Regions from separate parts of the Alcaligenes faecalis genome, predicted to be linked through region 1. Evidence: predicted binding sites of a transcription regulator. Region 1 holds the regulator's gene; the other holds the start of a gene.
The links. Region 1 encodes LexA, which represses DNA repair genes until DNA is damaged. Its sites were predicted from a motif close to ACTGTATNNNNATACAGT; they were not measured.

Region 1 (4,544 bases):
ATTCGCCTGAACTGTTTCAAACCTGGGCTACCGAACTGGCCGGCATGCGTGATCGTATCCGCGAAATGCGCGCCCAACTGGTTGCCAAGCTGAAAGAGCACGGTGCTACTCAGAACTTTGACTTCGTGCTGGAACAGCGCGGCATGTTCTCCTACTCCGGTCTGACAGCCGAACAAGTAGAACGCCTGCGCCAGGAACACGGTATTTACGCTGTCAGCAGCGGCCGTATCTGCGTGGCTGCGCTGAACAGCCAGAACATTGACGTCGTGGCCAAGGCCATCGCTCAAGTCCTGAAATAAGCAGGCTGTCCTTACCGCCCCCAACGCCCTTCTTCGGAAGGGCGTTGTCGTTCCAGCCCTTGGAGTACTACCATGACAGACGCCATTTCCCTGAACACCGAACGCCTGCTCCTGCGCCCCTGGAAAGCGACGGACCTGGAACCCTTCTTCCGCTTGAATAGCGATCCCCACGCGCTGCGCTTTTATCCAGCCACCCTGGACCGCACACAAAGTGATGCCATCGCTCACCGTAGCCAAAGCTTGATCGAAGAACATGGCTGGGGCCCGTGGGCAGTAGAACTGAAGGAAAGCGGGGCCTTCATCGGCATGGTGGGTCTGAACCGCCCGACCGCCGATCTGTACTTTCAGCCTTGCGTGGAAGTGCTTTGGCGTCTGCTGCCTGAATACTGGGGCAAAGGCTACGCCACCGAAGCAGCTCGCGCCTGCATGGACTTTGGCTTTGACGAGCTGGGCCTGGCGCAAATTGTGGCGTATACCGCCCGGTTGAACCTGCCTTCGCAAACCGTCATGCAACGCCTGGGCATGACAGAGCAAGCTGGCACCTTTGATCACCCCGGTGTAGCGGCAGGCCACAAGCTGGTACCTCATGTGCTGTACACCATGGACCGCAAGGATTGGCCCCAATCCGCCTGAGCAGCCGAAAGGGTCAAAAATTAAGCCTTTAAGGTCCTCACCGCTTGCAAAAACGCCAACTGTAACGCACAATCTTTACTGTATATATATTCAGCAGACAATACTATGACCGCCAAGCTCACTGCACGCCAACAACAAGTGCTGGACATCATCCGTTCTGAAATCGAACGGACGGGTTTCCCTCCTACTCGAGCTGAGATTGCTCAGGTGTTGGGTTTCAAATCCGCCAATGCGGCAGAGGATCATTTGAAAGCTCTGGCCCGCAAAGGCGCTATCGAATTGACTGCCGGTGCCTCGCGCGGCATACGCCTGCTCGGCACGGATACCCGCGAAAACGCAGCGCCCAGCAGCAGCGCCCTGGCCAATCTGGCTGATGCCCTCTTGCTGCCCATTATTGGTCGCGTGGCTGCCGGTAGCCCTATTCTGGCTACCGAGCATATCGAACGCGAGATTGGCGTCGCCCCTACCCTGTTCACCCAAACGCCGGATTACCTGCTGCGCGTGCGTGGCCTGAGCATGAAAGACGCCGGCATTTTTGATGGCGACCTGCTGGCCGTCAAGAAAGCCAGCGAAGCACGTAATGGGCAGATCGTGGTGGTCCGTATTGGCGACGATGTCACCGTCAAGCGCCTGTCGCGCTCCAGCAATCAGGTAGTCCTCTTGCCCGAGAATCCGGACTTTGAGCCTATCGTCGTCACCGATCCGGATTCCCTGTCTTTGGAAGGCATTGCTGTTGGTCTGATTCGTACCAGCCCACTGCATTAAGCCCTGCCTCTCTTGGTCACCCAGCCTGTTTTATAGGCTGGGTGGACCTGATAAGGAAAAACCCCATATACCGTTTGGTGCATGGGGTTTTTTATTAGTCAGGATACATGCCGCTCTGCAGATTGAAGTAGACGCAGAGCAGCGGCAGCGACGATTATAGTTACCGCTATATCTACGGCGAAGATCACTGCTGCAGTGTGTATGGGCAGTGGCCTATGCTTCTGGAACGAGTTGAACAGGCTTGCCCCCGCACAATACTGTGAGCACCACCAACAAGATCTGACTCTCTGCTTGTAATCAATATGACTGACTGCAAACACACGATCAGTCCAGCTAAAAAGCAAACAGGCCACCTTGAAATCAAGGTGGCCTGTTTTGCGTCTTACTGAAGCTAAAGCTTAGTGCTTGAAGGACTCAGAGCCAGCGCCAGCGGCACGCGTTGCTGCCAAGGCCTCAGCGGCCAGGCGAGCAACTTCTTCGTCACTCAGAGGCGTTACAGCGTCTTGCAGAGCCACTTCCAGTACGCGATCAATCCAACGCACGGGAATGATCTCCAGCGTGTTTTTCACGTTATCTGGAATATCGGCCAGGTCTTTGACGTTTTCCTCCGGAATCATCACGGTTTTGATACCGCCGCGTTGCGCTGCCAACAGCTTCTCTTTCAAGCCACCGATAGGCAGAACTTCGCCGCGCAAGGTGATTTCACCCGTCATGGCCACGTCGGCACGAACCGGAATACCCGTCAGGCTGGACACGATAGCAGTCGTGATGGCGATACCGGCCGATGGACCATCCTTGGGCGTGGCGCCTTCAGGAAAGTGCACGTGCAGGTCACGCTTTTCAAACACGCTATTGGCAATGCCCCACTTCTGGGCACGCGAACGTACGACTGTGCGAGCCGCTTCAACCGACTCTTTCATCACGTCGCCAATCGAGCCGGTGCGCAGCACATTGCCTTTACCGGGCATATCGGCCACTTCGATGGTCAGCAACTCACCGCCCACCTCAGTCCAGGCCAGACCGGTAACCAGGCCAACCTTGTTCTCTTTTTCGGCCAGGCCGAAGGAGAAACGACGTACGCCCAGATAATCGTTCAGATTCGCCGCATTCACGACCAAGGTTTCCTGAGTCAGTGTCTTGTTGCGAGCCGCACGCGTACCGGCTTGTGGATTAGCCACCAGCAGCTTGCGAACCACCTTGCGGCAGATCTTGCTGATTTCACGTTCCAGCGAACGCACACCCGCTTCACGTGTGTAGTAACGCACGATGTCGCGTACCGCGTCTTCTGTCACTTCCAGTTCACCCTCGCGCACGCCGTTGTTCTTCATCAGCTTGGGCAAGAGGTAATCGAACGCAATGCGTACCTTCTCGTCTTCGGTATAGCCGGACAGACGAATCACTTCCATACGGTCCAGCAGGGCCGGTGGAATGTTCAAGGTATTGCTGGTTGCCACGAACATCACATCGGACAAGTCGTAGTCCACTTCCAGGTAGTGATCCTGGAAGGTGTGGTTTTGTTCGGGGTCCAGAACCTCCAGCAATGCCGAGGATGGATCGCCACGGAAATCCGCGCCCATCTTGTCGATCTCGTCCAGCAGGAACAGCGGGTTACGTACACCCACCTTGCTCATGTTCTGAACAACCTTGCCGGGCATGGAGCCGATGTAGGTACGACGGTGACCGCGAATCTCGGCCTCGTCACGCACGCCACCCAAAGCCATGCGAATGAACTTGCGGTTCGTTGCCTTGGCGATGGACTGACCCAGCGAGGTTTTACCCACGCCTGGAGGGCCAACCAGACACAGAATCGGAGCCTTCAGCTTGTCGACGCGTTGCTGCACAGCCAGGTACTCGACAATGCGCTCTTTGACCTTTTCCAGACCAAAGTGATCCGCATCCAATACTTCCTCGGCGTTGCTCAAGGAGTTGTTGATACGGCTCTTTTTGCGCCAAGGCAGGCCTACCAGCGTTTCGATGTAGTTGCGCACGACCGTGGCTTCGGCTGACATCGGCGACATCAGCTTGAGCTTTTTCATTTCGGATTCGGCTTTCTTGAGCGCTTCTTTGCTCAGTTGAGCCTGTTCGATGCGTTTTTCCAGCTCTTCGACATCCGCACCGTCCTCGCCTTCGCCCAGCTCTTTCTGAATCGCCTTGACCTGCTCGTTCAGGTAGTAGTCGCGCTGGCTCTTTTCCATCTGCTTTTTCACACGGCCGCGAATACGCTTCTCGACCTGCAAGATGTCAATTTCGCCTTCCAGTTGCGACAGCAGGCCTTCCAGACGCTCCAAGGCCTTGGGCGTTTCCAGCATGCCCTGCTTTTGTTCCAGCTTCAGCGGCAAATGCGCAGCGATGGTGTCAGCCAGGCGGCCGGCATCATCAATCCCGGTCAGGGAAGTCAGAATTTCCTGAGGGATTTTTTTATTCAGTTTGACGTACTGTTCGAACTGGCCCAGCACCGCACGGCGCAAGGCTTCGGTTTCAGCCGCATCCCCAGCGTCGCCGGGCACTTCGACCACCGAGGCCATGAAGTGGGTTTCGGCATCCTGTACCTGGGTGATTCGAGCACGCTGCAAGCCTTCCACCAGCACTTTTACGGTGCCGTCGGGCAGCTTGAGCATTTGCAAAATACTGGCCGCACACGCAATTTCGTAGAGATCCTCGGGAGCGGGATCATCCTTGCCTGCGGACTTTTGCGCCACCAACATAATGTTGTTGCCGGACTCCATTGCCAGCTCAAGAGCTTTAATCGAGCGAGGCCGACCAACAAAAAGCGGAATCACCATGTGAGGGAACACCACTACATCGCGCAAGGGAAGCAGCGGCAGCTCAATAGGTTCCGTAGAAAGA
Region 2 (4,544 bases), 640 kb from region 1:
GTAAGCCCATAAATTAGAAATAGGAGGCCCGTATCAGCCGCTTGGGAACCATTGTGCCTGTATAATTACTTGAAAAAAAATCAAATTCACCATGCTAATTATGAGTTTTCCTCAATATGCTTGAAATTCGTCATCTAGAGACTCTGACCGCCATTCGGGACAGTGGCAGCCTGCAGGAAGCCGCCGAGCGCCTGCATGTCACGCAGTCCGCCCTCTCCCACCAGCTACGCGATCTGGAAGTGCGGCTGCAAGTGCAATTGCTGAACCGGCGCACCCGCCCTGCTCGCCTGACCACGGCTGCCTTGCGCATTCTTGTTCTGGCCGATGACATCTTGCCGCGTGTGCGTGCTACCGAACGCGACCTGCAACGGCTTGCCGCCGGACGTACGGGCCGTCTGCATGTGGCGATTGATTGCCACTCCTGCTTTCAATGGTTGATGCCCGCGCTGGACGCCTTCAGGCAGCAATGGCCTGATGTCACGCTGGACTTGAGTGCGGCGTTTTCTTTTGCGCCCTTGCCCGCCTTGCTGCGAGGGGATCTGGATGTGGTGATTACCTCGGACCCACAGGACAATCCCGCCGTCCACTACGAGCCCCTGTTTCGCTATGAGCTGGTGCTGGCTGTCTCCAACCAGCACCCCTTGTCGCAATACCGCTACGTCGAACCTTTCCAATTGACGGATCAGGTCCTCATCACCTACCCGGTGGAACGCAATCGCCTGGATATTTTCACGCAGTTCCTGACGCCTGCCGATGTAGAACCCGCTGCTATTCGGCAGGCCGAGCTGACGCCCATGATCGTGCAACTGGTCGCCAGCCAACGCGGCGTGACGGCTTTGCCGAACTGGGCTTTGACGGAGTTTCTGAACCCGGCCTCCATTCGCACTTGCCGCTTGGGAGAGCACGGCATCTGGCGCACGCTTTACGCCACAGTACGCAGTGAGGATTTACAGGCGGATTATGTGCAGGCCTTTTTGGCACAGGCACGCGAGACCTGCTTCAAGAGCCTGCAAGGGATTGTGGCGGCACAGCCTTGAACTCGTTAACCAAGGCATGGCAAAACGCTTGAGCCACTCTATAGATAGAGGGAACGTACAGGCGAGTGTGCTTCACGTCGAACGCGCCCGCTTTTTTTAGGGACGTCAGTATTACAAGCCAGGGGCACTACATAAGGCAGCACTGCAAACGAAAGAAGAAATTCAAGCCGGATCGTCTTCCCAGTCACCCAATATTTGCTGCAAGATACGGCCCGAGAAGCCGCGGCTGGCCATGAAGCGATATTGTTTGGCGTAACTGCGGGGATCATCTGGGGGCGCACTGAACTTCTTGCCCCACACTTGCTTGGCCCGTTCCAGCTCGGTCGCCATCAATTCTTCTTTGATGATTTCAGTCTGCTCCACATCCACGCCATGCTGGCGCAGTTCTTGCAGAATGACCCGGGTGCCCACACGCGAGGCACGGCGGTTGACGACACTATGCGCAAAGCGCTCGTTGGACAGCCATTTCTGTTCAACCAAAGCGTCGAGCAAGGCTTCCACTTCTTCAGCACTTTCTGCATGAGGGGCCAGTCGGCGGCCCAATTCCAGGCGCGAGTATTCGCGCCGGGATAAAAAGTTCAAGGCTCTGGCTTTAAGAGACAGCCCCGGCCGTTTGGACGGGGCTTTCTTTTCCGCAGCCGGAGCATCCTCACCCGAGCTTTCTTCTACGTTTCTGCCCGCCCGTGTGGGCCGGGCAGAAAGCGCAGCAATGCGTTCCCTTTGAGCTTGTTTACGCTCCCGGATTTCCTCCGGGTCTGTCTCAAAGGGCTCATCATCGAACTCTGGGGGAAAAATCAGACTTCTCCCTCGGCCGGATCAACCACAGGAGCAGCGGCTGGGCGGCTGACAGCAGCGCTCATCAGGGCAACGCCCAGTTTTTCACGCACCTTGTTTTCGATTTCACGGGCCAGTTCGGGGCGCTCTTTCAGGAATTCACGCACATTGTCCTTACCTTGGCCAATGCGGTTGCCATCGTAGCTATACCAGGCACCGGCCTTGTCGACCACACCGGTTTGGACGCCCAGATCGATAATCTCGCCTTCGCGGGAAATACCGCTGCCGTACATGATGTCGAATTCGGTTTGCTTGAAGGGAGGCGCAACCTTGTTCTTGACCACTTTGACGCGGGTTTCGTTACCCACCATTTCGTCGCCACGCTTGATGGAACCGATACGGCGGATATCCAGACGCACAGAGGAGTAAAACTTCAGTGCGTTACCACCCGTGGTGGTTTCAGGGTTGCCGAACATGACGCCAATCTTCATACGAATCTGGTTAATGAAGATAACCATGCAATTGGCGCGCTTGATGGTCGCCGTCAATTTACGCAGGGCTTGGCTCATCAGACGAGCTTGCAGACCGGGCAAGGAATCGCCCATATCGCCTTCGATTTCAGCCTTGGGAGTCAGGGCGGCAACCGAGTCAATAACGATCAGGTCTACCGAACCCGAACGCACCAGGGCTTCGGTAATTTCCAGAGCCTGTTCACCGGTATCGGGCTGGGAGATCAGCAGATCGCCCAGGTTCACGCCCAGCTTTTGAGCGTATTGCACGTCCAGCGCGTGCTCGGCATCAATAAAAGCGCAGGTGCCTTTGAGCTTTTGCATTTCTGCAATGACTTGCAGGGTCAGCGTCGTTTTACCCGAGGACTCCGGGCCGTAAATCTCAATAACGCGACCACGTGGCAGACCACCGACGCCCAAAGCAATGTCCAGACCCAGCGAACCCGTGGAGACCACCTGGATGTCATGCTCGACGTTGTCGTCGCCATAACGCATGATCGAGCCCTTGCCGAACTGCTTTTCGATTTGCGACAGAGCGGCGGCCAGCGCTTTGGAACGTTCCGAGGCCACTGCTTTGCTGTTTTTATCGTCCATGAAAAATCCTTGACTGTGGAATGGCGCCCCAACGGACGGGCACGGCAATTAAAAATCAAACCTAATTATTGCATCAAATTATACTGTATATATACACAGATATTCAAATAAATTAGCTAGCCGCCATCGTTATCCCCTACTGACCAGCCTTACAGCCTTGTGCAACAATGCCGAACAGCCATTCAATCATCTGTTTGTGTAGGGTCATGCGCATACTCATAGCTGAAGACGACAGTATTCTCGCGGATGGACTTTCTCGCTCCTTACGCTACGAAGGCTATGCGGTCGATGTCGTGCACGATGGCGATAGCGCCGACTCGGCCTTGCAGCTGCAAAGCTTTGACCTTCTGATCCTGGATCTGGACCTGCCCAAAAAGCCCGGCCTGTCGGTGCTGCAGTCTATCCGACAGCGTCAGGACACCCTCCCCGTACTGATTCTGACAGCCAGCGACACCGTAGAACAGCGTGTGCGCGGTCTGGACCTGGGCGCGGACGACTATATGTCCAAACCCTTTGCACTGACCGAGCTGGAAGCCCGCGTACGCGCCCTGACGCGTCGCAGCACAGGCACCAGCAGCGCCTTGCTGCATCACAAACGGCTCAGCTTCGACCTGAAAGGTCGCATGGCTTATATAGACAATCAGCCCTTGGAGCTGTCCGCACGGGAAACCAGCTTGCTGGAGATTTTCCTGTCACGTAGCGGTCGCATGATCAGCAAGAACCAGTTTGTGGACCTGCTCTGTGAGTGGGGTGAGGAAGTCACCCCTAACGCCATCGAGGTCTATATCCATCGCCTGCGCAAAAAGCTGGAGCCCAGCGGCGTACGCATCCTGACTGTACGTGGTCTGGGATACTGTCTGGAACCGGAAAAACTGCGAGAAGACGCTCCAGCCTAAGGGATCGTCCATGCAGCACGCTACACCCCCGCCCAAGAACACTGCCGCGCCGGCCAAAGGCAAGCGCGTTGCACCGCGCCCGCTCATCCACAAAATCATGATCTGGATTTTCGGGCCTTTGTTTTTGCTGTGGACGGTGGGCATTGTCATTACCTATTTCATCGCCCAGCACATTGCAAATTCCCCCTACGACCGCACCTTGCGCGATCACCTGGACTTGTTGAGGGTGGAAATCAGCCACCAGGATCTGAGCCAACCCATTCATTTGTCCCACGGGGCACAGACAATCTTGCGCCAGGAAAGTCCTACGCCCACGCTGTGGCAAATCCGCGATGCCAATGGCGACCCTTTGGCCGGCAATGCCAATTTGCCGGTTCCCGACAGTTGGGGATATGACACTGACCTGCTGCGCTACCGTGACGTTGTTCTGGACGATCAAAGCTTGCGGCTGGCCTATGTCTGGGGCGGCAAGGACAAAAACAACACGCCCTTTCTGGCGGTTGCCGCCGAAACCAACGAACATAGAGCGGTGCTACACAGAGAAATTCTGATCGGGATGCTGACACCGCAATTCATTCTGGTCCCGCTGGCGGCCATGCTGGCGGGCCTGGGGTTGACACATGGCTTGGAGCCGCTGAACCTGCTGCAAGCGCGCCTGCGAGCTCGTGCGCCCGGTGACTTGTCGCCGGTGGATCAGGAGCAGGCACCTGCCGAAATCGTCCCACTGATTGATG

Region 2: a site for LexA is predicted at 2,997-3,014, ahead of recA (recombinase RecA). Genes of this name have one in related genera too.

Annotation. Positions count from the first base shown of each region.
Region 1 is NZ_CP023667.1:1,363,722-1,368,265, reverse strand. It holds gene CPY64_RS06285 (amino acid aminotransferase) at 1-299, shown strand, start outside; gene CPY64_RS06280 (GNAT family N-acetyltransferase) at 372-932, shown strand; gene lexA (transcriptional repressor LexA) at 1,038-1,697, shown strand; gene lon (endopeptidase La) at 2,096-4,544, opposite strand, start outside.
Region 2 is NZ_CP023667.1:2,001,553-2,006,096, forward strand. It holds gene CPY64_RS09350 (LysR family transcriptional regulator) at 117-1,037, shown strand; gene recX (recombination regulator RecX) at 1,200-1,748, opposite strand; gene recA (recombinase RecA) at 1,832-2,914, opposite strand; gene CPY64_RS09365 (response regulator transcription factor) at 3,121-3,810, shown strand; gene CPY64_RS09370 (sensor histidine kinase) at 3,821-4,544, shown strand, end outside.